Regions from separate parts of the Frankia sp. RB5 genome, predicted to be linked through region 1. Evidence: riboswitches for the same ligand, from Rfam matches in the RefSeq annotation. Region 1 holds a riboswitch; each other region holds the start of a gene.

Region 1 (6,971 bases):
CCATCCCCGGCATGCTCCCCGCGGGCCACCCCGCCGGGTCATGGGTCCGTGACCGGCGGCTCGGCGCGGTGCCGGCAGATTGCCCGGCGACGTCCGCCGCATCCGAGCACCCGAACGACGCCGGCCGTCATACCCTTCGCCCACCAACAGTCCGACGGCGGGCTTCGGCCCGATCGGGTTGTACTGCGCCGCCGTACATGGCTGATCGGCGCCCCGACAGCTTCGACAAGGAGCCCCACGATGCCCATCGCCACGCCAGAGATCTACGCCGAAATGCTCGACCGGGCGAAGTCGGAGTCCTTCGCCTATCCCGCGATCAACGTCACGTCGTCGCAGACCCTGAACGCCGCCCTGCGGGGATTCGCCGAGGCGGGCAGCGACGGCATCGTGCAGGTGTCCACCGGCGGTGCCGAGTACCTGTCCGGTTCCACGGTGAAGAACATGGTGCTCGGTGCCGAGGCGCTGGCCGAGTTCGCCCACCACGTGGCGAAGGCCTACCCGGTCAACATCGCCCTGCACACCGACCACTGCCCGGCCGACAAGCTCGACACCTACATCCGGCCGCTGATCGCCATCTCGAAGGATCGCGTCGCCGCCGGCCGCGACCCGCTGTTCCAGTCGCACATGTGGGACGGCTCCGCGGTGGAGCTCGAGGAGAACCTCAAGATCGCCGAGGAGCTGCTCGCCGACGCGACCGCCGCGCGCATCGTCCTCGAGGTCGAGATCGGTGTCGTCGGCGGCGAGGAGGACGGCGTCGTCGGCGCGATCGACGAGAAGCTCTACACCACGCCCGGTGACATGTGGCGGACGGCCGAGGTCCTCGGCTCCGGGGACAAGGGCCGCTACCTGCTGGCCGCCACGTTCGGCAACGTGCACGGCGTCTACAAGCCGGGCAACGTGAAACTCCGGCCGACGATTCTGCGCGACGGCCAGGAGCACGTCGCCCAGAAGCTCGGCCTGCCGGCCGGGGCGAAGCCGTTCGACCTCGTCTTCCACGGCGGCAGCGGCTCGGACCTCAGCGAGATCCGGGAAACACTGGACTACGGCGTCGTCAAGATGAACGTGGACACCGACACCCAGTACGCATTTACTCGCCCCATCGTGGACCACACCTTCAGGAACTACGACGGTGTTCTCAAGGTGGACGGCGAGGTCGGCGTGAAGAAGGCGTACGACCCGCGCACCTACGGAAAGCTCGCTGAAAAGGGCATGGCGGACCGCGTGGCGCAGGCCTGCGAGGACCTCCGCTCGGCCGGGCGCGCACTCGGCAAGGCCTAGAGGCACCGGAAGACACCGGAAGGCACAGTCCCCGGAAGACACACCACCGGGACGGGAGGCGCGGGCGCGGGAAGACTCCGACGCCACGCGCTCCCTGGCACTCGCCGGACATGAACCATCGGAACCGTCACGACCCGGAGGAGGACCGTCGGCCGCCCGGCCGGCCGTCCCCCGCCGGGAGGCCACCGGGTTCACCGTCCGGACCGATCCGACCGCGTCAGGCCAGGTCGGCCTGACGCGGGACGAGCATTTCGCCGGGCCACCCCCACACGCCGGCCGCCGATGGGCGCACGGACCGCTTCTCGCGTTCCCTGCGCCGATTCGGGGCCCGCCCGGGTTCTCCCGGCGGGACGCCCGTCCCGCACCCGGTCAGCCCACACGTAACGGACATCGGACCCCGTTCGCCACGCCCCGGAACCTGCCGGCGTCCCATATGATGCGCGCCCCTCTCGGTCCCCCAGCCGCACGCCGCGACTGGGGGACCACTGTTTCTCGCCGAGTGGTCCACTCCGGGTCCGATGGCGGTTCACGCTCATGACCAGCACGTTTCCTGCAGATCAACCGTCACGTCCCAGACGTTCCGCCCACAGGACCATCGGACTCCCAAGGAGGGCATCTGGTCCTATCCCCGCACCTCCTGCGCCCGATGCCACTGTGTGCACTCAGCTGGACACAGGGGGTCGCCAAACGACACCAATGTAAGTAGCGACCCGATTTCCGTTGCTTTTCTCACACAGGTAGGCTGAACGGGACGAAGCGACGTAACGGGTCATCTCTCCCAGAAGCCGTCGCGGACCCCAGCAAGCACCAGCACCTCCATGTCACGCATTCAGTGCGCTTCACCACGCTCCGCTTGTCATAACCCATCGGCAAGCAGGGTGATCAGGCGCGTACAAATGCCACTCTCCGCCATGCCGCCAGGTTGATGAGCGGGCGCGCACGCGCGATACCAGCCGCACCATGGCCCCCTCAAGCAGGCGCGCCGACTGTGCTCTTTTTCACGCGCCCTATTCAATGCTTGGCGACTCGCCGGGCGGCGTGGTTATGGTCTTCGCCGTGCCGCTCAACAACGTGCGGCATTCGTCGGGCGGCACGCCGAATCCTGCCCCCGGTCGACGATTTCTCACCCACAGGCGGCAGGAACGGGGGAACCATCTCCGAGCATCGAAAGGATTCGATGCTCTCGGGGTGAAGCCGTGAGCGACGGGCACCGGACCGTGATTCGGTGCGACCACACGTCCCCAGGAAATCCCTGGCATGGCCGGGCAGTTCCCAGCCCGAATCCGACAGCTCACCTCGCAGGCGTGGGGAAGGACCACAAACACATGTCCGACGCACGTACCAGTGGCCGACAATGGAGCGCCGGAACCCGCCTCCGGACGAGGGCCCTCATGGTGGCTCCGGTCCTCGCGGCGGCGGTAGGCGGCTCCATCGTCGTCAGCCAGCCGGCGGAGGCCGCCACCACCTGGGCAGGTTTGCGGCAGTGCGAGTCCGGCGGTGACTACACGACGAACACCGGAAACAGCTACTACGGTGCCTACCAGTTCTCGGCCGGCACCTGGCGCAGCCTGGGCTACTCCGGGCTGCCGCACCAGGCGGCGCCGGCCGTCCAGGACGAGGCCGCGCTGCGCCTCGCCCAGCGCTCCGGCTTCGGGCAGTGGCCGGTCTGCGGCCGTGGCATGGGCGCCGACCAGCTCGCGGGTGGATCGTCCTCGGGCGGCGCGGCGCAGGCCTCCCGCTCGGCGCAGCGCAGCGGGCTCACCGTGGCCCCCGCGGCGGCGACCAGCCCGAACTTCACCCGCAACCTCACCACCGCGCTGGTCCGCCAGAACCGCGCCGACGTGAGCGCCTGGCAGACCCGGATGAGCCAGCTGGGCTATCCGATCGCCGTGGACGGCCACTACGGCCCACGTTCCGCCGCCGCCGCCCGCGCCCTGCAGACCGCCAAGGGTCTTCACGTCGACGGCATCGTCGGCCCGGCGACCTGGCACGCCACCTTCGGCTGAGTCCCACGCCACGCGAGCGCGCCCGTTCGACCGGTCGGCGCGCCGCCGGGCGGCACCCCATCCATCAGGTCCACCCGGCCGCCGACGCGGGGACGCGCGTCCTGGCCCCGGACCGACGTTCCCCACCCGGTGCACCGGGCAGGGGGGCACTTCCGCTCGAACCGACCGGCCCACGCCGCCGCCCGGCGCAGCGCAGCGCCATGTGGAGAAACGGGCCGGTCGGGCCGGCGTCACCTGCCCGACGCCGGCACCCGCGCCACTCCCGCTCCACCCCGTGCCCGCCGGCGCCGCCGGGCACACCCGCGCCGCCCGGCGGGGCGGCACCCCCGGGCCCCGCAGTTTGCGCGTCCCATCTGGTTACTCCGAACCACCCCGGTTTGCGTGCCCTGCGCCGGTATCGCTAGAGTGCCGATCACTCGCCATCCCGGCGAGGCTGCCCGGACGGACGCCGAGTCCTGCCCACCGGCCAGGCGGCTCGCACGAGAACGCACCGCAGAGGGCAGGAGTGGGGGACCCACCATCCGGACGTCCTCGGACGTCCTCGGGGTTAAGTCGGCTCGACCCAGCGTTTTCGATGGGGAGATCGTTATCCCGCCACCGAAGACCCGCGGCCGGTCCGGCCGGGCCATCCCAGCCCGCACCCGACAGCTCACCCCGCAGGCGAACGGGATTGGACTGGCATGCCGTCAGGTCGGCGTGGAGGCAGACACCGGGCTCCGCAGGCTCCTTCGGCCGCGAGCCGCATTCTGCGCACCACCGGTGCGGTGACGGCCATCGTCGGCAGCGGGCTCGCGGTCAGCACGGTCGCCGCGGCCCCCGCCGGGGCCGCCACCGCGGATGACTTCTCGAAGCTCCGACAGTGTGAGTCCGGCGGCAACTACTCCATCAACACCGGCAACGGGTTCTACGGTGCCTACCAGTTCGACTCCCAGACATGGCACGGGCTCGGCTACTCCGGCCTCCCGCACCAGGCAGCGCCGGCCACCCAGGACGCGGCCGCCGCCAAGCTGTACAACTCCCGAGGCTGGTCGCCCTGGCCGTCCTGTTCTCGCAAGATGGGCCTCGTCAACAATGGTCCGGCCTCCGTCGGCTCGGGCGGCGACGTCATCGAGCAGGCCATCACTCCGGCCGAGCCGCCGATGACGCTGGATCGCGCCCGCCAGGAGATGGGCGACAACTCCTACAAGGGCACCGTCCTGTCCGCCCAGTACGGCGACGACGTCCGCCCGGACGCGTTCGTCTGGCAGGCCGCGATGCGCAACAAGGGCTTCGTGCTCACCGTCGACGGCAAGTTCGGCCCGCAGTCGCAGGGCATCGCCGCGCTCTACGGGTACCTGACCCGGGTCGACGACGGCCAGCCCGGCGCCGTGGGCCAGAGCCTCTGGAACGCCAGCGTCCGCTCCTGACGGCACCGCACGGGACGCCCCCGATGCGGCCCGTCACCGCCCATGCGGCAGGATGACCCCATGACGACGTCGTCCGAGCCTGGCCAGGGCCGCAACCTGTTCTCCGGGCCACCCCCGACGCTGCTGCCCTCGGACGCCACGGCCACCGGCGCGCTCGCGGCGGGCGAGGCGCCGGTGAGCGTCGCCGCGGCGGCGCCGGCGCTGAGCGCACCCTGGGCCGCGCTCGCCGAGCAGGCGCTGGAAGCGGACCGTCCCGTCGAGGCCTACGCGTACGCGCGCACGGGCTATCACCGCGGGCTCGACGCGCTGCGCCGGGCCGGCTGGCGGGGCACCGGCCCGATCCCCTGGTCGCACGAGCCGAACCGCGGCTTCCTGCGCGCGCTCGCCGCGCTCGCCCGGGCCGCCGGCGCCATCGGCGAGTCCGAGGAGGCCGACCGCTGCCGTGCCTTCCTGGCCGACAGCGATCCGGCCGCGGCCCGCGAACTCGGCCTCGACGCCTGAGGACGCCTTCGGCGACCCGCGCCACGTGGGCGCGCGAAGGCCGCCGCGCGGCGTGACCGTTGCCGCGGTGAGTGACCGCAACCCGGGCTCAGCGTGAGCAAGGCGGTCCGGCCTGCGGCTGCGTACGCACAAGGATCCGCGCACCGGCCACACCCGGCGGTCATCCCTAGTAACCTCGCCCGGTGCCTGCTCTAGTCCTCATCGGCGCCCAGTGGGGCGACGAGGGAAAAGGAAAGGCGACCGACCTCCTCGGCGGCGCCGTCGACTACGTCGTCCGTTACCAGGGCGGCAACAACGCCGGTCACACGGTGGTCATCGGGGAGGAGCACTACGCGCTGCACCTGATTCCCAGTGGCATCCTGCGCGCCGACTGCGTGCCGGTGATCGGCAACGGCGTCGTCATCGACCCGGGCGTCCTGCTCAGCGAGATGGACGGGCTGGCCGCCCGCGGGATCGACGTGTCCCGGCTGCTGATCAGCGCCAACGCGCATCTGATCATGCCGCACCACCGGGCGCTGGACCGGGTGATCGAGCGTTACCTCGGCAAGTCCCGCATCGGCACCACCGGCCGCGGCATCGGCCCGACCTACGGGGACAAGGTCGCTCGCACCGGCATCCGGGTGCAGGACCTGCTCGACCCGGGCATCTTCCGCAAGAAGCTCGAACTCGTGCTGCGGGAGAAGAACCAGGTCCTGGCGAAGGTCTACAACCGGCGCCGGATCGAGCTCGACGAGGTGTGCGAGGAGTACGCCGGTTACGCCAAGCGCCTCGGCCCGCACATCGCCGACACCGGCCTGGTCCTGGACAAGGCGCTGCGCTCCGGCCAGGTCGTGTTGCTGGAGGGCTCGCAGGGCACGCTGCTCGACGTCGACCACGGCACCTACCCGTTCGTGACCTCGTCGAACCCGACCGCCGGCTACGCGGCGACCGGCGCCGGCATCGGCCCCACGAAGATCAATCGGGTGATCGGCATCATCAAGGCGTACACCACCCGGGTGGGCGCGGGGCCCTTCCCCACCGAGCTCGACGACAAGGTCGGCGAGGAGCTGCGCCGCATCGGCGGCGAGTTCGGCGTGACGACCGGCCGCTCCCGGCGCACCGGCTGGTTCGACGCGGTGATCGCCCGCTACGCCGTGCGGGTCAACGGCGTGACCGACCTGTTCCTCACCAAGCTGGACGTGCTGTCCGGCTTCGACCGGGTGCCGATCTGCGTCGGCTACGACATCGGCGGCGAGCGCGTCGACGAGATGCCGATGACCCAGACCGAGTTCCACCACGCCAAGCCGATCTACACCGAGCTGCCCGGCTGGCACGAGGACCTCTCCGGCGTGCGCTCGTACGCCGACCTGCCGGCGGCGGCGAAGGACTACATCAGGGCGCTCGAGGAGTTGTCCGGCGCGCCGGTCTCGGCGATCGGCGTCGGCCCTGGCCGGGACCAGACCCTGGTCATCAACGAACTGGTGTAGGCCCAGGCACGTCCCGCCCCCACTTGCGTTACGCAGAGTTACCATCCAGGCTTGGATGGTCACACACTGCAAGAGCGGGTGGGGGGTGAGGACGGTGGCCGATGCCGGCTCCCGGCCATCCGGCGACGATCGCTCCGTGCCCGGCCAGGTGCCGCCGCTGTCCACGTCCGGTTCCGCGCCAGGGCCCGGCTCCGGGCCCGCCGCGCCGGTGTCCGCGCCGGTCGAGTCCCGGCCCGCGCTGCTGGCGCCGGCGGTGCGCCATCGCTTCCTGCGCCCGACCGACTCCGACGCCTGGCACGTCGGGTTCTCCCCGA
Region 2 (6,971 bases), on a different contig from region 1:
CGAGCCGCAGGCCTCGTCCTCGGCCACCCCGTGGCGCGAGCCGAAGGCCCGGGCCCGCACGATGCCCGCCGGCTCGTCCAGCCAGGCCCAGACCTGCTCGAGATCCTCGCCGACCGGGCGGGGCAGGGTGAGAGCGTCGACCGCGGCCGCGTCGGCGAGCTGGCGATGTCTCCAGGGCGGCACGGTGGCCAGCGGCACCCGAACCCAGACCCGGCCCTGGTCCTGCCAGCTCGCCGCGTCCCCGCCGGTGGGGCGCAGCACCGCCGGGTGGCCACCGAGGATGCGCCCGAGCTTCCAGGCAGCGCCGACCAGGGCGTCGCCGGCGGTCGGCAGTTCCCCGCCGGGCGTGTAGACCGCGAGCTCCGCCTGCTCGGCATCGTCCACGAACACCGTGGCCGGCAGGCCGAGACCGTGGGCGATCCGCTCCCGCTCATCAGGCTCGGGAAACCGCTTGCCGGCGTCGAGGACCACGACGAGCAGACTGCCCGCGGCGCCGGTCTCGTCCGTGAACACCCGCAGCCTGCGAACCTCTGTCTCGGTCATCTCACCCTCCCGTCGCCGGCGTTCCCCGCCCACGCTGGCACAGTCGGCGGGCATCCGGGTACATCGCGAGCCGTGGATCACCTCGCGATGCCGGCCAGCGCCTTGCCACCATGAGGCTAGGCCCAGGTCAGGTCAGATCGGGTCAGGCCGGTCGGGCAGCGGGGAAAGAGCGAGGGAAAGAGGCGAGCGTGCGAGACGACGCGACGCACACGCACACGCACACGACGCGGGCGGAGCCACCCGGTGACCGCGCGGCCCCGCCCGGCACGGACCAGGCCGGCACGGACCAGGCCGGCACGGACCAGGCCGGCACGGACCAGCCGGGCGGGAGTCCGCCGGGCGGGAGTCCGCCGCGGCCCGGGCGGGGCGAGGAGCATCCCGTCCTCGACGCCCTGGAACACGCCTCGGCGAACGCGCACCGCCTGGCCGGCGCGCTGAGCCGGCCGGCGGTGTCGCTGGTGCGGGTCGGCCGCAAGCGCCGCCGGCCCCGGGGGGTCGAGATCCCGGCGACCCCGGACGGCCGGGTGATGGCCTGCGGCGTCTACAGCCACGGGCAGCGGGTGACGACGGAGGTCGACCACCGCGACGCGCTGCGCCTGGCCCGGACGGAGCGCGACGGCTTCGCCTGGCTCGGCCTGTTCGAGCCGACCTACGAGCAGCTCGTGGCGGTCGCCGAGGAGTATGGGCTGGACCTGCTCGCCGTGGAGGACGCGGTCACCGGCGGGCAGCGGCCCAAGCTGGAGTACTACGAGAACCACCTGTTCATGGTGCTCAAGACGACGACCTACGTCGCCCACACGGAGGTCACCGGAACCTCGGAGGTCGTCACCACCGGAGAGATCATGATCTTTCTCGGTGAGGACTTCGTCGTGACGGTGCGCCACGGCCAGCATGGCGAGATGACGAAGCTGCGGGGCCGGCTGGAGGCCGCCCCGGAGATGCTGCGGCACGGTCCCACCGCGGTGCTGCACGCGATCTGCGACAGCATCGTGGACGACTACGTGGACACGGTGGAAAAGATCCAGGTCGACATCGACCAGATCGAGGCCGGAGTGTTCCGGCGCGAACGCGCTCCGTCCACGGAAACCGCCTACCAGATGAAACGGGAGCTGCTGGAGCTCAAGCACGCCGTCCAGCCGCTGGCCGGGCCGCTGCGCACGCTCACCTCGGACAGCCCGCGCATGATCGACGTGGCCATGCGGCGGTACTTCCGGGACGTCGCCGACCACCTTGAACAGGTCAGTGAGCGCATCTCGCACTTCGACGAGCTGCTCTCGTCGGTTCTGCAGGCCACCCTGACCCAGCTCACCATCGCGCAGAACGAGGACATGCGCCGGATCAGCGCCTGGGTGGCGATCGCCGCCGTCCCCACCGCCCTGGCAGGAATCTACGGAATGAACTTCGAGCACATGCCGGAACTGCGCCAGACCTGGGGATATCCGGCCGTTCTCACGCTGATGGCCGTGGCCTGCCTGTTTCTCTATCGGGCGTTCAAGCGCAACGGCTGGCTGTAGGACGTGTTCGCCGCCCACACGGGCGGCGCGGGTCCGGTCGCGGGCCGCGGGCAGCCCCACCCGACCCGCGGCAACCGGCCGATCTGTCACACACGGTGATAGGTTGCCGACAGTGCGCCGGACCGGGTGCGAGACGGCCGGCCCGGCGGCATTCACCGCCGCGTCGGCTCGTTGGGTGTGAGTGGCGCGAGATCGGGCAAATGTCCATAGAAACAACATGTTGGGTGCTATAAGCCCTAAAATCGCTGGCGCGGGTAGCCGACCCATAGCTCTTTCTTGCCATGAGTCGACAGTCATGACGTATCCGTACGATGGGTTACACCCGGCCACCTTCGTCAGCTACCGTAACCAACCGTGTCGGAGCAGCCGGGACGCGTGCCTGCCGCTCGGTGTGGTCCCCACCGATCCCCCCACCCGCCAGGGGAGTACATGCCCTCGTCTGACCCCAAGCGGCGAGAGACCGCCACCCTCCCCGACCGGGGCGACCTCATCGCCGAGCTCGCGAGCCGCCTTGAGGACCTCGACACGCTCCTGAGCCGGCTGGAGGACGCCGAGCAGCAGGCCAAGGACGCCAGCGAGCACCTCGTGCGGACCCGGCGCTGGCAGGAGGACACCGTGCGGACCATCCAGGAGGAGCGGGCCCGCATGCGCCAGCGCCAGCACGCACTCGACGAGCTGGCCGACCGCGCCCGCGCCGCCGTCACCGCGCTGCGCCACCACCGGTCGCTGCCCCGCGAGGTCCACGAGCTCGCCGTCGAGCTTCAGGTGCTCGACGCCGCCGGCTTCCTCAGCCGGCGCGCGCGGGGGCGCTGACTCCCGGGCCACCGCGCCCTGCCGGGCCGCCGCAGCCATCCACCCGCCCGCGTCACCTTTCGGCGATCCCTCCGTCACGATCCGCGGCGACCTCGGGCCGGGCCGCCCTTCGCCGAACCCGCCTCCGGCGGCGTCCTGGACGCCCCGAGACGCTGCGGCGGGCCCGCGGCAAGCAATTACTTTCTGTTCTCGAACCGACTCAACCCGAAGCCGCACGACCGGGGTGGCACTCTCGTTCACCCCCTTCTCCGCATCCCTCCCAGGCCCTCGAATGCCCGCCAGAACCGCAGGACAGGAAGGGTTTTTCGGGATGGGGGGCCGATCCGGGACAGCGGTAGCCAGACTGGGAGAGGGCTTCGCGCGGCGGGCACATCAGCGCACACTGGCTGTAGTTGGGAAGGACTAGTGTTTACCCACCCCCTCCAAGTGGACTAGTCTCACGCCGACGTCACGACAACACCGGGCCGAACGCCGAATCCTGCCCCCGGCCCCGGTGTCCCCTCCGAGTCGTCACATGGGGCAGGAGCGGGGGACCCACCTCCACCGGCTGGCACCGATCCGCGGCGCCGGTCTAGGGGTGAAGTCCGAGGCGCGTGAAGGTCACGCCCTCGGACCGGGCAAGCCCAGCCCGAACCCGACAGCTCACTTCGCAGGCGTACGGGAAGGAATACACCGTTGTCCGCGCAAAGCGTGCAGCTCGACGAAGATTCGCGGATCGCAGGTCGCGGCCGTCACCGCGCCCCGTCCACCGCGCCGGTCGCCCGTAGCAGGGCCCGCGCTCGCGCCTTCGCCGCGATGACCACCGGGACCGTCGCGGTCTCCGGGGTGGCCCTGGCCGGCTGCGCCACTGACGTTCACGCCGCCGCCCCCTCGGACGAGTCGACGAACACGGCTCCGGTCACCCTGGCCGCGCAGATCGGTTCGCGCGCCGCCCTGGGTGGCAGCATCGCCGCGGCGGCCGTGAGTGCCCATGGCGGCACCTCCGGCGCGACGCTGGGCATGACGAACGGCGTCGACGCGCCGCCGCTGTCCGGCAAGATCCAGGTTGGTCTGCGGAGCACCACCCCCCAGCAGACCGTTGACGCCAACGAGGCGATCAACGTCGGGTTCTCGCTGTACAACCAGGCGACGAACGAGCCGCTCGCGAACCAGCTCGTCAAGGTCCAGGTGAAGCTCCCCACCGGGTGGGCCACCTTCAAGCACCTGCAGACGGACTCGCGCGGCTACGCCTCCTACACGGCGCGGGTGCTCACCACGACGAGCGTCACCGCCATCTTCGACGGCACCGACGCCCTGCAGTCCGCCCGCTCGTCCAACGACGCCACGCTGACGGTGGCCCCGCAGCCGACCGCCTCGGTCTCGCGGAGCGCCGGCGTGCGGGTCGACACCCCCGAGGTCAACGTCTCGGTGCCGGTGCCGACCAGCTCCATCGGCGAGAAGGCCGTCTACCTGGCCTCGCTGCAGGCGGGCAAGCCCTACGTCTACGGCGCCGAGGGGCCCAGCTCCTTCGACTGCTCCGGCCTCGTCCAGTACATCTACAAGCAGCTCGGCAAGACGGTGCCGCGGACGACGGACGCCCAGTTCGCCGCCTCTACCCGGGTCTCGATGTACAACAAGCAGCCCGGCGACCTGATCTTCCTCGGCACGCCCGGCAACATCTACCACGTCGGCATCTACGCCGGCGACGGCAAGATGTGGGTCGCGCCGCACACCGGTGACGTCGTGAAGCTCCAGAAGATCTACACGACCTCCTACTACGTCGGCCGAGTCCTCTAGGAGCCGTTCCCCGGCGTCCCAGACTCCCGGGTCGCGGCCTCCCCCCTCCGGCCGCGACCACCAGACAGAGTCCGTGCCGCCGGCTCGGCGCCTCGGCGCTCGCCGCCATGCGCTCTGACGCCCGCCACTCCATGTAGGCGTCGCTTCTTCGCCGTGTGGGTCACCATCGCCGCTGACCCGGACGAGTACCGCCCAGGACGAGCATCGGCCGGGCCCTGACACCGCCCGCCTGATCACGGTCCGCCTGGTCCCGCGGGGCGCCTCACGCCGTCCCCGTAGTTCGCCGTGCCCGACCGTGCCTGCCTGACCGTGCCTGCGCCTGACCCCGGCCGAAGTCGCGTCTCCTTCCGGCCGGACGGACGTCAGATCTCCCCCCCATCTGACGTCCGTCCGGCCGGAAGGCCCCCGACCCCGCCGGCCTTCCCTCGGATTCCCCCCCCATCCGCAGCGGAAGGCCGGCGGGCCTTCGGGAGCCACGGCCGCGGGTCCGTCGATGCCGCTACCCCCCTCCCGGCGGCATCGACGGACCCCGTTCTCCGTCATCACGGTGTGCCCAGGTGTGACAGTGCGCCCAGGTGTGACAGGTGCGCCCAGGTCACAGAACCCAGGTGTCACAGGCCAGCCGCTCGGCCCGCCCGGCCCACATCCGTACGGCGCGGGCCTGGACGGGCTGCTGGCGGGCCGTCAGGCGGTGGGCAGGCGGTGCGGTTCGGACGCCTTCCACAGCGCCTCGCTGACCTTCTTGTTCCACTTCGTCTCGGCCACCCGCTCCTGCGGGGCCCGAGCGGGGCAGGGGGACTGCGGCTCCTGGGTGAACTGCCCGACGACGCCGACGGCCGCGAAGACCGGCTTCGCGCCGCCGCAGACGGTCGTCTGGGCGAGCCGGGCGCCTTCACCGACGCCCCAGATGTACACCTGGTTCAGGTCGATCTTGCTCTTCCTGTCGGCGACGAAGCTGACCACGTCCCGGATGTACTGGGCGTCGGGGCTGTCCGGCCCGTCGATGCGCCACAGTCCACCGACCGCCTCCGGATAGGCGACCGCGAAGTCCTCGCTGTTCGCCACGGAGCCCGCGCCGCTGTCATGGTCAAGGTTCTTCGCGGCCGCGTTGTCGTCGTGCAGGATCAGCACGAGCGGGATCGGGTTCTTCGGATGGCCTGGTGCGTGCACGAGCAGCTCCCGCCCCGCCGAGCCGTACTCCTTCGGCATGGTGACCCGCTTGGTCTTGGTGCCACCGTTGTTGCCGATGAACAGATACAGCACGACGATGACCGCCGCGACGATGTACACGGTTCGCTTGTTCTTGCCCCACCAGCCGGCAAGGGGATTCGATGCCACGATCCAACCGAACCACACCGCCCGCCGGGAAACGCCGCAAACGCGTGATCAGATGACGCCCTGGCCGGCCCGTCGTGGGCCGGCGGCGAGGGCGTGGGACATCTGGGCGTGCGGCGTCAGGGCATGGGTCGCAGGGGCGGGCATGGGGCGTCAGGGCGTCAGGGCGTGACCAGCGCGCGGTGGCGGGCCTCGCGTAGCGCCACCGTCTCCGGCGGGCCGTCCAGCGGCCGCAGCGCACTGCCGTGGACGAAGCCGAGTAGCAGGTCGGCGAGGGCCGGGTTCTGCGCCAGCACCGGTCCGTGCAGGTAGGTGCCGATCACCCGGCCGTCGACGATGCCGTCGGTGCCGGGAGCGCCGCCGTGGTCGTCCGCACGGCCGCCGGCCTCCCCCCCGCCGGCGGCGGAGCCGTCTCCGACGCCGCGGCGCACGATGCCGAGCGGAAAGCCGCCCGCGCCGGGCAGCCGCCGGGTGCGCCCGCCGTGGTTCTCGTACCCGAACAGGGTAGGCAGGCCGAGCCGCGGGTCCGGCTCGACGACGATGTCGCCGACGGCGCGCGGGGGCGGCGCGGCGTCGGGCGGGCCGAACGAGCGGCGGGTCTCGATGTCGACGAGGCCGAGGCCCTCGTGGATCCGCCCGCCGGACGGGTAGCTGGTCCCGATCACCTGGTAGCCGGCGCAGACGGCCAGGACGGCCGCGCCGCCGCCGACCGCGCGCAGGATGGCCCGGTTCTGCCGGATGCCGTCGGCGGCGAGCACCTGCGGCGCGTCCTCGCCGCCGCCGAGCAGGTAGATGTCGCACCCGTCGGGCACCGGGGAGCCCGCGGGAACGTTGACCACCTCGGCCGGCAGACCCCGCCAGCGCAGCCGGCGGGCCAGCACGATGGCGTTGCCGCCGTCGCCGTAGGTGCCGAGCAGCTCGGGGTAGATCAGCGCGATCCTGGTCGCCGAGACGCCCCTCACCGGGAGCACCGGACCAGCAGGTCACGGA
Region 3 (6,971 bases), on a different contig from region 1:
TGATCGGGGACGGGACCCCGCCGACACGCCTGTCTGAGCACGTCCGGTTCCACCAGGCCCAGCTCGGCCAGCGGCGAGTCGTCGCACAACCGCACGAGCACATCCCGGTTCGTGCGCAGCCCGCGATCCTCCTCCGCCGACGCGTCGGCCTTGGTCCGCCGGCGCAGGCACTCGGCCGGGACGACCTGGCGCATGGCCTCCTTGAGTAGCGGCTTGTACTCCCACGGCGAGCATCGCTCCTCCGGTCGTACGGCGAGCGCGGCGCGCACGACCCGGTCGTCGAGCAGCGGCGCGGCCAGGGGCGGACCCAGCTGGTCCGCGATCTGGTCGAGGGCCCGGAACGTCCCCGCTGCGGCGCGGATGGCGAACAGGTCCGCGTGCGCGCAGCGCGTGGGTGCCAGCGGGACGGCGCGGCGGGCCGCGTCCGCGAAGGCGTCCGCGAGCAGTTCCAGGGCGGTGTCGGTCAGCCAGCCGGGGACGACGGGCGGCGGCGTCCAGTCCAGCGCGGTCAGAAGGGGTGCGCGCCGACGGCCGTCCAGCTCTCCGCGCCGGGCGGCGGCGATGGTGCGCGCCATGCCGCGCAGGCAGTCCTGATAGCCGCGCGCCCGCATGCCGCGTGCGGTCGCGGCGAGCGGCCATCCCTGCTGGGCGCGGTGGCCGCGCAGGTGCCGCACCGCGGTCCAGGGCCTGCGGCGGGCGAGACCCGGCAGGTAGTTCGGCGATCCCCCGGCGATCTCGTCGCCACCGAACCCGGTCAGGTGGACGCGCGGGGTGTAGAGGGCGAGCCGCTCCAGGCCGGCACGCAGCTTCGCCCGGTCGACCAGCGCGATGGAGGGCCGGTCCAGCGATTCGTGGACGGCGGCGATGCCGTCGAAGACGAGGGGAAGAGCGGCCGAGGGCAGGATCTCCCGCGCGACGCCGGGCATCGCGGCGGCGGCCAGGGCGGCCCACTGTGCGTCGTCGTCCCCGGGATCGTGGGCGAGGCCCGTGAACGCGACGATCTCCGCCGGGCCTCTGGCGGCCAGCGCGCACACGGCGGTCGAGTCCAGCCCGCCCGACAGGTCGGCGCTGACGGTGTGCGCGCCCGCGACCCGAGCGGCCACCGCCTCGGCGAGCGCGGCCCGCAGGATCGGCGCGCCCTCGGCCATCGACCGCGCCGCGGCCGGGGCCCGCCACCAGCGCACCGCCTCGGCCCGCTCGTCGCGGCGCACGGCCAGGTAGTGGTCGGGCGGCAGCGCCTCGGCCGACGACCAGGGCATCACCTCGTCCAGCGGGTACGGCGGCGACGGGTCCAGCAGCGACAGGGCCAGCGCGGTCAGGTCCAGCCGGGCGCCGGCGAGCTCGGCGAGCACGTCGGCGCGGTCGGCCGCCACCGACTGGCCGCCGATCCGCACCGAGAAGATCCTTCGGGTGCCGGTCGCGCTGCCCTGGATTCGCCGCTGCCCGTCGATCACGGCCACCAGGTGGTAGTCACCCGCGACCTCGCGCGCGACGTCCAGGTCGTGCACGGTGCGGGCGGCGACCAGCAGGCGCAGCAGATGACTCGGGCTGGCGGTGGCGCACCCGACGAGGGCCAGGCGCGAACGTCCCGCCGCCGCGACGACCATGGCGTCGTCGGGCCAGTCGCCCACCAGCCAGGGCCGGCCGGAGGGATGGCGCAGGACACGCCGCACGCCAGCCGGCACCACCACCGGATCCCGGTCGGCCAGGACGACGAACCAGCAGCTGGGGCGGGGCAGGCGCGCCGATCGCTCGGCCGTGGCATGCCGGGCGGAGATCGCCGTGGTCACCGCGGGCTCGGCCGGTCAGACGATGAATCCGCCGGCGACGAATCCACCATCACCGGGGCCGCCGCCGACAACGCCACCGTAGCCAGGCCCGCCCCAGCCGAACCGACGGTGGAAGTAGTCATGGCCCCAGCCCCAGCGACCGCGGGTCACGTCGGAGAATCGGCCTGCCTGCGCCAGCCGCGGCGGCTCGTACATCGCCATCATGGGTTCGTCCCTCCTCGGGTGGGTCCGTCGGCCGGGGCAGGGGACGACCCGATGCGCGGAGTTGATACCCGGCGTGGGTTCAGCGTGGGTTCACCGGCTGTGCGCGTCCGCGGGTCCGGAGCGGGCTCCGGGACAGTCCGGTTCCGCCTCCAGCACATGCTGGTGGACGCGGCGCAGCGCGACGCCGGGCTCGATGCCGAAGTCCGCCACGAGGCGTCGATGGAGGGTGCGGTACTCGCTGAGCGCCTCGGCCCGGCGGCCGCTGCGCTCCAGCGCGACGAGCAGCTGCGCCCACAGCCGCTCGCGGGTCGGGAACTCGAGGGTGAACGCGCGCAGCACGGGCAGCACCTCGTCGAACTCGCCGAGCGCGAGCCGCGCGTCGATGAGGTCCTCGTGCACCGCCCACCGGGATTCCTCCAGGCGCAGGCTTTCGGTTCCGGCCACCTCGGCGGGCAGCTCGTCGAACGCGTCGCCCCGCCACCAGCCGAGGGCTCGTTCGAACAGGCCCACCGCGCGGCGCGGCGATCCGTCCCGGACCGCGGCGCGGCCTCGCTCGACATCCTGCTCGAACCGGACGAGGTCGATCTCGTCGGGCTGGACGATCAGGCGGTAGTGGCCGGGCCGGCTCTCGATTCGTCCCGGTCCCACCGGCCGGAACAGCACCCCCGAACCAGGGCCGACTGCCGCCACGTGCCGACGGTCCGCGGGGGCGCCGGGCGGTGGGGGCAGCGTGTGGCGCAGCTCCGAGAGGTAGGTCTTGATGTTCCCGAGCGCCGAGCGCGGCGGCGAGTCCTGCCACAGCGCCAGCCGCATCTCCTCGATGGACGTCCAGCGGTCCGCGTGCAGCAGCAGCGTCAGCAGCAGCGCCCTCTTCTTGCGTTGGTCGATGCGCACCTGGTCCCCTGACGGACGCCAGACCTCCAGCGGCCCCAGCACGGCGAACAGCGCGCCGGGCCCGCGCCAGCGGGTGGCGGAGCCGCCCCACGACGAGGGCTCCACGACGGACATGCCGGGAACCCGAGGTCCGCACCGGATGGCCAGATCCGGCACGGTCGCGCGCTCGTCGACCATGATGATCCTTGTCGGTCGGAGATCCTCAGCAGACGGAGAATCTTTCCCGGGCGGACCCCGTACTCGTCTGCCTGCGGGGACCGGCGGCCCAGGTGGGCCGGTGCAGGGAATACCCCGGGCGGCGCGCGGGTAGTCCTGCCATGCGTCGGACACGCGACGGCGCCGCCCATGGGTCGGGAACACCCACGGGCGGCGCCGTGACACGCACCGCCGTCGGCCTGGCGCTAAAGCCCGAGGCTCGCGCTGGTCTGCGGCCCGACCACACCGTCCACCAGCAGCCCATGCTTGAGCTGGTAGTCCCTCACCATGTGGTTCGTCTGGTAGCCGAACTGCCCGTCGACCTGGATCGGGTAACCGAGGTCCGCGAGCTTCTGCTGGATGCGCCGGACGTCGTCGCGATAGCCCAGCCCGCTGACCAGCGACGGGTAGCCGGCGGCCTTCGCGACCGGCGCGGCGACCGGCGCGGCGACCGGCGCGGCTGTGTAGGAGATGGTGCGGATGGCCGCGCCGCCGCCCACCGCGCTCGCGGCCGCCTGACCGCGCGCGGTGAAGCGGGTGTACATGCCGTTGGTCCAGGTGCTCCAGGCGCGGACGCCCTGACTGGAGCAGACCTGCTTGGCCGCCCAGGCGTTGGTGGCCGGGTCGTAGAGGTTGCGTGAGCCCACCCAGCCGGCGTGCGCCCGCATGTTGATCTGCCAGAGGCCGCGGGAGTCCTCGCCCGCGGTGGCGTGCGCGAAGGTGTTCCCACCGGACTCGGCGAGGGCCACGGCCACCCAGGTCGACAGCGGCACCCCGCTGCATCCGGACAGGCCGGCGTTCGCGGCCACCTGGGCGATCGTCACGTCGGACACCGCGCCGGTGGCAGCGCTCGCGGGACCCGCCGTGGCGAGCATGCTGACGCCCGCGCCGAGCACGCCGGCCGCGGCAATGGTGGCGCCCCGGCGCCGCGCCGCGCGCTTACGATGCTTTCCCTTAGCCATTCTTTGACATCTCTTTCGGTGTCGGCAAGCGCAGATACGGGAGTTCAATGGCCGTCGAAGATGCGGCCAAAAATGAGCACGGAAATTTAGGGGCAGCACGGACTAATTAATGTCGGTGAGCCCTGTTCAGGTGCATGAGGAAAGCAGTCGATACCGAGCGGCGCGGTCGGACACGGTCAGGGATCACGCCCCGGCATGAACGGCGATCAGGTCAGGAGGAATGACCAGTTCACCGGGCCACCGCCTCAGCGGCGGCGCGCGGCGACGAGAACGGCACGGCAGGACCTAGGGCAGGCCGCGAAAACCGTGCGAGAACGATGGGACGGCGGCGAGCGATCGGCGACCACCACCCGTCGCCCCGTCAGGACGTGGGCAGCTCCCACCAGGCCCGTCGCGGACCGTAGAAGGCGCCGACCGATCTGGCGACCCGCTTGGCCGGGCCGGCCGGCCGGAGGAGTTCCCGAGGCACAGGCAACGTGGAGTCCTTCCCGTACGCCTGCGAGGTTAGCTGTCGGGTGCGGGCCGGGAAGCCCGGTCGCCTGCGTGCAGACGACTTAACCCCAAGGGCGATCGTGACGGGACCGCCCGGCGGAACCTGGTTCCCCCGCTTCTGCCCCAGCTGTCTCGGAGGGACCCCGGGCCGGGGGCAGAACTCGGCGTCAGCCCGGAGCAACGTGTGCCCGGCAACCGTAGCGAACTACCCTGGGTAGTTACAAGTACTTGTTCCGTGCGAAACCACGGACACACCCATGACGCTGCGTGCATTTCGCTGCAATGTCGCAACTCTCAGACATCACCCGAAGCATCGTGTACGACGCACATCACCGCTCATGTCCGACTCGTGCCCGACCTGGGCGGACCTGGACGTCAACGCGGACCAGATCGGAGTGAGCGGCGGAAGCGATCGCACAGTCACCGCACGCGCCAGGGCGGTCGCGTTCGGCTCGGGCGACGGGTTCGCCCCGGCGTCACGCGCCGGGGCGAACCGCAGGGACCGGGTGCCGGCCTCAGCGCGGCATCCCGGAGGCGCCGGCCTGCTGCCTGACCGGTGTCAGGCCGCCGCGCCGGCCATCGCCGCGCAGCTGTCCAGGCAGGACCGGCAGGCGCGGGCGAGGCGGGCGAGCTGGGCGTCGCGCGGCATCCGCTCGCACATCTCGGCGCAGGCGCCGCACACCCGCACGCACATCGCGCACATGCCCCCGTGGAAGGGCGACATGCGGCACATCATGTCCGCGCAGGTCCGGGTGACCGCCGCGCAGTCCATCATCAGCCGCATGTCGTCGGCGCTCATCATGCTGCCCGGCATGTCCATACAGTAGGAGATGGTCTCCTCACACAATGCCGAGCAGGACATGCACTCCTCGATTGCCCTGCGCATCTTTTCGGTGATGGTTTCGGCGTGCTGCACAGCAAACACCTCCGGTCGGTGGACGGCGTCCTTGACGCCACCTCGAGGCCCCGACGGGCAACGACACCGACCCGACCGGGGCCCCTCCGACAATAGCTCCGACGAACAGACGCGCATCTCGGCCGCCCTCCGGAGCCCGCCGCCCGACTCCTCGAAGACGCCCGAAAACATCACCCTCCGACCTCCCGCAATGCATTCCGGAATCCTGGAGGGAATCACCTCCCGAGTTTCGGGTTCTGGATACCGGCGACAGGTCGGGACTGTTCCCACCGATGGCGTACGGGTCAGGGTGAGGTCCGATGGCTGGTCTGCCCGGCGGCCGGCGTTCGCGCGCCCGCGGCGGGCGCCGCGGACCAGACGGGCGAGCCGGGCGGAACGAGCTCGGCGGGCAGCCGCGGATGTGCCAGCACCGCCCGGCCGCCCACGAAGACGCCGCGCACGGCATCCGGCCTGGTGAACAACTCCAGGTCGGCCGGATCCTCGTCCAGCAGGATCGCGTCGAGGACATAGCCGGTCTCGATGCGTCCGAGCCGGTCGCCGACGCCGCACAGTCGTGCTCCGTTCGCGGTCGCGGCGAGCAGGGCCTCGGGTGGGGTCAGGCCGGCGCGGCGCAGATGGGTGATCTCGGCGAGGTTGCCGCCGTGGCGGCTGTGGTGCCGGGCGTCGCTGCCCAGCGCGATGGACACACCCGCCGCGCGGGCGACGGCGATGGTCTCGGCCAGCGCGGCGGCGGTGGCCTCGGCTCGTTCGACCGCCCAGCCGGGTAGCACGCCGGTGCCGGCGAGCGCGGCGAGGTCGAGGTAGGCGCTCAGGGTGGGCACCAGGGTCACGCCCCGCGCGGCCATCGCCGCGCCGGCCCGCTCCCCCAGGCCGATCCCGTGCTCGATCGACCGGGCGCCCGCGGCGGCCGCCGTCTCCACCGCCCGATCACCGAGCGCGTGCATCATCACCGGCCTGCGGTAGCGGGCCGCCTCGGCGACGGCCTCGGTCAGCTGGGCCCGGGTGAAAGGCAGGTCAGGCGCGGACCCGCCGCGCACCGGCGGTGCCGACAGCACGCCGCCGCTGGCATGGATCAGCACCCAGTCGGCGCCGGCGCGCAGGACCCCACGCACCGCGGTGGGCAGGTCGCCGGCCGCGGTGACGGTGTGCGCCGGGCGCCCCGGGTACTCCGGCCCGAGCACCTCCTGCGCGGATTCCAGGCCGGGGCCGAGGAGCGCGCCGTCGCCGTGGCGCCCGGTCCGACTGAGCGGCACGACGCAGACCGTGAGGCGGGGACCCGGGACGACCCCGGCGAACAGCGCGTCACGCAGGCCGGCGTCGGCACCGCCGGCGTCGCGCAGGCCGGTGACACCGGCGTGCACCGCGGCCCGCAGCGCGCCGGCGCTGGCCAGGTAGCGCCCGGACAGCGGGGTCGTCATCAGCTCGAGTGGATCATAGGTGGACTGGGTCACGTGGGCGTGGCAGTCCACCACGCCCGGCATCAGCCACAGCCCCCGGGCATCGACGTCGACGGCGGAC
Region 4 (6,971 bases), on a different contig from region 1:
GTCCGGCACCGCGAACTACCGGCTTCACTTTCCCGCTTTCCCGCCGATGGGCTTCCATCAGCGGGCCCAGGCGGATTCTGGTCCGTCACGCTGTACGGCGAGGACGTAGCTGTTCAGCTGGGGTCACGGGTTGTGGCTGCCTGTTCGCTGGATCTTGTTCTGTGATCGCTCTGGCGGTTGCGTGACGGTGGGCCATGATCGCTAGTTTTTGGGTGTGGCGTCCAGCGACCGACCGACGTACGACGAGCTCGTGCGCCTGCTCGCGGACCGGGACGCGACGATCGCCTCGCAGGCCGCGCTGATCGCCGAGCAGGCCGAGCAGCTCGCGCGGGCCACCGGGCTGATCGAGCAGCTGGCTGGGCGGGTCGCCGAATTGGAACGCCAGGCGGGCAAGGACAGCTCGACATCGTCGAAGCCACCGTCGTCGGACAGCCCGTACGCGAAAAAGGCACCGAAACGAAGGCGTCGCGATTGAGGGCCGACCGCGTAGGGGTCGCCCAGCTGGGCAGCGACATCCGCACCCAGATCGAAGGATTCACTGGCCCCGTCTGAAGGTGGTCCTCAGCTGAGGCCGCGAGCCCGTAGCGAGGGCGTTCGCGGTAGGCCGACCGATTGGGCCTGTGTGCCCCGATCCGCAAGTGGGACACAGGACTGGCCGGTCAGGGATCGACCTGGCAGTCGAGCTGGATCCTCAGCGGAACAATCTGTGTGCTTCGCAGCCGGGCCTTGCGGTCGGGTAGGCGTAGAGAACGCTGCTGCGTTCCGCAGGGCAGCGCGCCGTGGCTGCCGCGCTCGGGGCGCCGGGCCAGTCACCAGTGGACGGGCGAAGCGTGTCAACTGACCCGGCCGACGTAGTACGTGCTGGAGTAGATGGGTTGCAGGTTGATGGTGCGCCCCGACTGCGGCGCGGCCCACATGTAGCCGTTGCCGGCGTAGATCCCCATATGGGTGATGTTGCCCGGCGTTCCGAAGAAGATCAGGTCTCCGGGCTGCTTGCCGGATTTTGGTATCCGGATCGTGGCCTGGAACTGTTGCTGGGCGGTACGTGGCAGATTCCGGCCGAGCTGCCGGTAGACGTACTGGGCGTAGCCCGAGCAGTCGAAGGCGTAGGGTCCCGCCGCCCCCCAGACGTAGGGTTTTCCCTTTTGCAGCGAGGCGAGGTAGACGGCTTTCGCGCCGATCCCGCTCGCGGGTACTTCGGTCACCACCGATGGTGTGCCCGCGATCGAGGTTGCCCCGCCGGCGTCGGCGGAGGCTGACTGCGGGCTCGAAGCGGTGACGGTGACCGTGGTCGCGTCGGCGAGCGAGGGGCGCAATGCGTCGGAGCCGTCGAACACGGCGGTGAGGGTGGTGGTCGACAGCAGCCGGGCGGAGATGTATGCCTCACCCGCGCCGTTGGTCCGCAGCCGGGCGGTGGTGGTCCACTTCGGGCCGTCGACCACGGCGATCCGCACCGTCTCCCCGGCGAGCGGCGTTCGTCCGTCCGCGGCGACCACGCGCACGGTGAAGATCACGGGTGCGTTCGGGTTGATCGCGGGGTGATCGGGAGTGATGGACAAGGCGGTGAAGCCGGACGCCGGCGTCAGATCCGCGATCGCGCCGGCGAGGGGCGCAGCCTGGAGATGCGGGGCGGGTGGGCGCGAGCCGGTGACCAGGTCAGCCGTGGTGACCGGCATGGTGGGCACGGCCGGAACGTTGTCGGAGGTGGCCAGGGCGAACCCGGTGGACGCGGCGGCGAATCCGCCGGTGGTCATCATCGCGACGGTGGCGGCCCGGCGCTGCGCTGGCGTGAGCCGCATCCCCCGCCGACTGAACCGACCGGCCTGACGCAGAGGGCTGAGTTCCCGTGCAAGTGTGCTGTCCTGCGCTGGATGGCCGCTCCTCGCGGTTCGATCCACTGAAAATCCTTCCTTCGCCCCATCTGGCCCTAGCTACTATGTCATGTAGCAGATCGGGTGAGAATGGGCGGCTCGGGACGAGGCGGTCTCGGGGCGGGTGGCGCATCGAGCGCCCCCCGAGCGCCGGCCGTGAGGTTGTGGGGTCGGTCGATGCCCCTCGCCGAGGCGGTATCGCCAGGTGCCAGAGACTGAGAGCGCATTGGCGCGGCGGTCGTGCAGGCGATGCGGATTGCGCTTTCTGGTGCGGGCTCGGGCGTCGGCGTAGCGGATCGCTGCCGTGCGGGTGGGATGGGACGTGCGGACGGGAGAGGAACGGGCGTGGTGGAACAGCTCGGTGATCTGGAGGCCGAGATCATGGATCGGGTGTGGTCGGCCCGGGAGCCGGTGGCCGTGCGGGACGTCCGGGGGCTGCTCGACCGGCCGCTGGCCTACACGACGGTGATGACCGTGATGGACCGGCTGTACCGCAAGGGCTGGCTGACCCGGGAGCGGTCGGGGAGGTCGTATCTCTATCAGCCGGCGCTGAGCCGCAGCGCGTACACGGCCCGGATGATGAGCGAGGTGCTCTCGGGGGCCGAGGACCGGGGCCTGGCGCTGCTGCACTTCGTCGAGACCATGAACCCGGCGGAGTACGAGACGTTGCGCGGCGCCGTGCAGTGGCACGAGAGCCAGCGGACGCCGGGCAGTGAGAGGACGCCGCCGGCGTGATTTCCACCGGGCTGATCGCCTACGCCCTGCTCGTCACGGTCGGACTCCCGCGCCCGCTGTCCGCGGCCTCGTGGACGTCCCGCGCGCCCCGGCTGGCGATCAGCATGTGGCTCGCCGCGGCGGCATCCGCCGTCGCTACCGTGATCCTCGCGCCGCTCCTGCTGGTCGTGCCCGTTCACGCTCTCGGTGATCTGCTTGTCCTGCTGGTGCAGTGGTGCGACTGGGCGGACCATCAGCTGCCCGTACCCACCTGGACAGTGCCGCAGGCGGTGGGCGCCGCCGGCGTCCTCGGCGTGGCGCTGCGGCTCGGGTACGCCATCGTAGCCGTCACTGTCCTGCAGCGCCGGGTGCGGCGCCGCCACCGCCGCGAGATCCGCCTCGTCGGCCGCTTCCACCCGGCGCTGGACGTCTTCGTCCTCGACCACCCCCAACCCAGCGCGTTCTGCCTGCCGGGAAGGGACGCCACCGTCGTCCTGACCGCGGGAGCGCTGCACGCCCTGCCGCCCGGCGAGCTCCACGCGGTGATCGCCCACGAGCGGACCCATCTGCGCGGCCGGCACCACCTCATCCTGACCGGCGCCGCGATCCTCGACCGCGCGTTCGGGCCCGTCCCCCTCTTCGAGGACATGCCCGGCGAGCTGCGGCGGCTCGTCGAACTCGCCGCCGACGACGGCGCGACCCGCCACTGCCCCCGGCACACCGTCGCCCACGCCGTCCTGCGTCTCGCCGCCCCACCCGTGTCCGCCCTGGGCATGGGAAGCACCGCGGTCCGCCAACGGGTCCTGCGCCTGCTCACCGCGCGGGAGCCGCTTGGCGGCCCCGCCGTCGCGGCGCGGGCGCTGCTGATCGCCGCGCTGCTCCTCACACCACTCGCGGCCGTCACCATGCCCGCCCTGAGCGACCTCGGCTACCACTGCCTCTGAGATCCCGACGGTCTCCGAACCAGGCTCGGTGGGTCGACGCTCCGCGCCCGTCTGGTGGCGAGATGATCCCTCCTGGGGAGAGCGGGCCGGCTGGCCGTCCCGGCACGAGGTGGTCACCCCTCCCGCCCGTCGACCCCGGCCTACTTCTGTCTACTATGCCGTGTAGTGGTAGTTTGTCTCCGCCTAGCAGCATCGGACCGCACGCCGAGTCCTGTCCCCGGTCCGGTGCCCCCTCCACGCGCGGCCGGGACAGGAGCGGGGGAACCACGTTCCTCCGGGCGTCCTGCCTCGGCAGGCGTCCTTGGGGTGAAGCCAGCTGCCTTGATGTGCTGGCCGGGCTCCCCGCCCGAACCCGACAGCTCACCTCGTAGGCGCCCGGGAAAGGGCTCATGTGTATTCGGCCGAGATCTACTCCTCCGAAGACCAACCCGCAGGATCAGGGCGGGGACGACACCGCGCCTCCGCGTCTGCCCGTTCGCTGCTCGCACGGACCTCGGCCCGGGCGACGGTCGCCGCGATCACGACGGGCACCATGGCGATCTCAGGCATCGCCCTGGCCAGTACCCACGGGGACTCCTCTGGTGATCCGGAAACCGGGGAGACGAGGATCGCCGCCGCGGGCGCACTCGGCGCCGCGGTGGGAAGCAGGACCACCATCCCCGCGGCCCCGGCGGCGCTGGTGCCGCGCCAGGCCACTCCGTCCACCACGACCGTACGCGCGTCGGCCACAGTCGCCCCCGTCGTCGCCGACATGACGGTCGGCGCCGAGGAGCCGATCGATGTCGGATTCCGGCTGACTGACGGCACCGGCAGGGCGGTGGCCAACCAGGACATCCTCGTGCAGGCACAGTTCCCGACGGGATGGACGACGTTCAAGATTCTCCGGACAGATGGGCGCGGCTACGCCGGCTATACCGCGAGGGTCCTGACCACCACGTCCGTCAGGGCCCTGTTCACCGGGAACGACTCGTTCGGGGCCGCGACATACGGACCAGCGATCGTCCGGGTTCGCCCCGAACCGCAGCCGGCCGCGGCGTCGACCTCACCAACGCGTACGTCCGGAGGCGCAACGCGAACCTCGGTTGCCCTGCCCCAGCCCGAGCCCGAGCCCGCATCTGCCGGAGCCGTCACCGGGGCGACGAGTATCGGGGAGAAGGCAGTCTATCTGGCGTCGCTGCAGGCCGGTAAACCATACGTGTGGGGTGCGACCGGGCCCAGCAGCTTCGACTGCTCCGGTCTGGTGCAGTACATCTACCGGCAACTTGGCAAGACACTTCCCCGCACCACCGATCAGCAGTACGCAGCGACCACCCGCATCGCCCAGGGATCCGAACAGCCCGGGGATCTTATTTTCTTCGGTGCACCCGGCGGCATTTATCATGAAGGAATCTATGCGGGCGGAGGGAAGATGTGGGTGGCACCGAAGTCCGGCGACGTGGTGAAACTTGAGAAAATCTGGACGTCGTCCTACTCCGTAGGCCGCGTCCACCAGTAACACGGCCGGACGCCGCGTGGAGTTCACCGCCCTGTTTATGATCGTGATCGTCTGACAACTCGCCGGAATGCCGGTCGGTGACGTGAGACGGCCACCGCGTGATCCTCACGAGAAGCTGCACAGCAGCGTGTCGAGGGGGAATCGCGGTGGCCGTGCCACGGCCCACCCGTGCACCGTGACGTGAGGCGCTTCTTCTTCCTCACCGATCGCCGAATCGGGGGCGCTGACGCCGCACACGATCGGCAGACAGGTACTGATCCACCTCCCGCATCATTCGGCGTCGGCGTCGGCGTCGGCGTCGGCGTCGAGGTCGGTAGTCGGCACGGCCGTCGGGTTGGCCTGGTCCGCCTGCGGCTTGCGGGCCACCAGCCGTTTGACGATTCCGCGCTTGCACCGTTCGCGCCGTTCGAGCTGAAAGCCGGCCGCTTCGACCTGCACCAGCGGCCGACTCAGGAGGTGTTCGCCACCGACCCGGACTGTGATCGTTTCGAGGAGGCGCGGCGCGGCCGGACATCCCAGCTGGCACCGGCGGAAGGCCGCTGAGCGAACTCTACTTCAGCCAAGACGACCACTATCCATTCGGCCCGCTCACCATCCTACCGGGCAGGCTGTGCGCGACGGGCGGCCACCCGCAGCAGGTCCGCCGACTCGCGCTGATGGCTGTCCCTTTCCGGTGGCATCGATGGCCTGTCTACCACTTTCAGGAAAAGTAGTTATATTGGTAATCGGCGCCGGTGGCGAAGGTGCACAGGTGCCTACGTTTTCCATGCATTGGACGAGCTCCGGGGAGGCTATCCACGTCTAGACTACCTCTTCTGAGGCGGCGACAACTGTGGCCTTTGCGGTCAGGCCGGGCCCGGTGGCCTGACAGTGCTAGCCGTTCTCTCTCGGTGAGATAGCCTTACGCTGTGATGGCCAGTCGCGACAGGATGCTGGGATGGCGAACCGCCACGGCTCTTGTCCTGCTCGCGGCGCTCGCGAGCATGCTACTCTCGGCGTCGCTGTGCGGGTCTGCGGAGCACTCGGAGCGCGGCTTTGAGGCGCTGGGCGGCGCCAGCCTCGTGAGCGTGGGAGAACACCATCATGCTTCATCCGCGGTGGGCACAGAGAGCCATCATGATGGCGGATTTCATTGCCCCGACCGGATCGCCGATCTGGTTCTCTTGGGCGCCACGGGTTTGATCCCCGCTGTGGGTTCGGTGTTCGCGTTGACTGCAGCCGCCTTCCTGCTGTCCGCCCTGGTCTTGTTCGTTTCAGGCCGTCCCCGCGCCCGACTCCAGACGGTTGCTCCTGACCGCCTCCCGTGCCAGCTGGCACAGCTGTGTGTGCTGCGGACCTGATACTCGCCTCGCTTTGAGTGCGAACGTCTGATCGCCCCTCCGTGCTGTGACCCGCGTGGTCGCCGCCGCCGAAGTTGAGCAGGTGGCCTGCCGACCCCGCGCCGGCTCCTCGTCGCAGCCCTCTGACGGGGGCGCGAAAATGTGGACCGCGACCGACGAATGCGTTCGGTATTCCATCATCTCGCGATGGTCTTACTTGTGAAGGATATCCGCTATGCGGAAAACCGTTGTTGCACGTATCCCCCCGATCCCGGGTCAGTCGCTTGGTACGCCGCCGATGGCGGACTCCCCAGCGAGCGTGGTCGGCGACACGCCAGTTCTTTGGATTCCCGACGTCTGTTTCGGTAGCGCTGGCGGGTTCTGGGCGAATTTGGAGGGCCACAATCCGGGTGGTATTAAGGACCGGCCTGCCCTGCACATGGTGGCTTGTGCCCGAGAACGCGGTGAACTCGCTCCTGGCCGCGCGGTAGTCGAGTCGACCAGCGGCACGCTGGGGCTCGGCTTGGCCCTGGCAGGAATCGTCTACGGCCACCCGATCATCCTGGTGACCGATCCGGGCCTGGAACCGCTCATGCACCGCCTGCTGACCGCCTACGGCACTCGACTA

What was found. A riboswitch is a leader RNA that binds a small molecule or an ion and turns the genes downstream of it on or off. The one in region 1 is predicted to bind cyclic di-AMP.
Region 2: it holds a riboswitch for cyclic di-AMP, as region 1 does, so the genes downstream of both, AC6EXY_RS14530 (C40 family peptidase) here and AC6EXY_RS11200 (transglycosylase family protein) in region 1, are expected to answer to the same signal.
Region 3: it holds a riboswitch for cyclic di-AMP, as region 1 does, so the genes downstream of both, AC6EXY_RS23750 (peptidoglycan-binding protein) here and AC6EXY_RS11200 (transglycosylase family protein) in region 1, are expected to answer to the same signal.
Region 4: it holds a riboswitch for cyclic di-AMP, as region 1 does, so the genes downstream of both, AC6EXY_RS10405 (C40 family peptidase) here and AC6EXY_RS11200 (transglycosylase family protein) in region 1, are expected to answer to the same signal.

What each region holds. Positions count from the first base shown of each region.
Region 1 covers NZ_JCBATA010000017.1:48,904-55,874, reverse strand. Annotated here, with positions in the region: gene fbaA (class II fructose-bisphosphate aldolase) at 241-1,278, shown strand; cyclic di-AMP (ydaO/yuaA leader) riboswitch at 2,382-2,596, shown strand; gene AC6EXY_RS11200 (transglycosylase family protein) at 2,604-3,284, shown strand; gene AC6EXY_RS11195 (transglycosylase family protein) at 3,965-4,690, shown strand; gene AC6EXY_RS11190 (DUF3151 domain-containing protein) at 4,751-5,191, shown strand; gene AC6EXY_RS11185 (adenylosuccinate synthase) at 5,374-6,657, shown strand; gene AC6EXY_RS11180 (hypothetical protein) at 6,752-6,971, shown strand, end outside.
Region 2 covers NZ_JCBATA010000023.1:58,107-65,077, reverse strand. Annotated here, with positions in the region: gene AC6EXY_RS14545 (PhzF family phenazine biosynthesis protein) at 1-543, opposite strand, end outside; gene corA (magnesium/cobalt transporter CorA) at 732-2,057, shown strand; gene AC6EXY_RS14535 (hypothetical protein) at 2,487-2,870, shown strand; cyclic di-AMP (ydaO/yuaA leader) riboswitch at 3,361-3,540, shown strand; gene AC6EXY_RS14530 (C40 family peptidase) at 3,546-4,646, shown strand; gene AC6EXY_RS14525 (alpha/beta hydrolase family protein) at 5,331-5,984, opposite strand; gene AC6EXY_RS14520 (type 1 glutamine amidotransferase) at 6,143-6,943, opposite strand; gene AC6EXY_RS14515 (MurT ligase domain-containing protein) at 6,940-6,971, opposite strand, start outside.
Region 3 covers NZ_JCBATA010000051.1:48,798-55,768, forward strand. Annotated here, with positions in the region: gene AC6EXY_RS23735 (asparagine synthase-related protein) at 1-1,790, opposite strand, end outside; gene AC6EXY_RS23740 (lasso RiPP family leader peptide-containing protein) at 1,806-1,994, opposite strand; gene AC6EXY_RS23745 (AfsR/SARP family transcriptional regulator) at 2,085-3,065, opposite strand; gene AC6EXY_RS23750 (peptidoglycan-binding protein) at 3,290-4,045, opposite strand; cyclic di-AMP (ydaO/yuaA leader) riboswitch at 4,525-4,676, opposite strand; gene AC6EXY_RS23755 (four-helix bundle copper-binding protein) at 5,097-5,453, opposite strand; gene AC6EXY_RS23760 (amidohydrolase family protein) at 5,738-6,971, opposite strand, start outside.
Region 4 covers NZ_JCBATA010000015.1:120,096-127,066, reverse strand. Annotated here, with positions in the region: partial or broken gene AC6EXY_RS10425 (DUF6444 domain-containing protein) at 251-463, shown strand; gene AC6EXY_RS10420 (C40 family peptidase) at 834-1,799, opposite strand; gene AC6EXY_RS10415 (BlaI/MecI/CopY family transcriptional regulator) at 2,217-2,606, shown strand; gene AC6EXY_RS10410 (M56 family metallopeptidase) at 2,603-3,529, shown strand; cyclic di-AMP (ydaO/yuaA leader) riboswitch at 3,762-3,918, shown strand; gene AC6EXY_RS10405 (C40 family peptidase) at 4,062-5,024, shown strand; gene AC6EXY_RS10400 (hypothetical protein) at 5,295-5,462, opposite strand; gene AC6EXY_RS10395 (hypothetical protein) at 5,936-6,364, shown strand; gene AC6EXY_RS10390 (PLP-dependent cysteine synthase family protein) at 6,579-6,971, shown strand, end outside.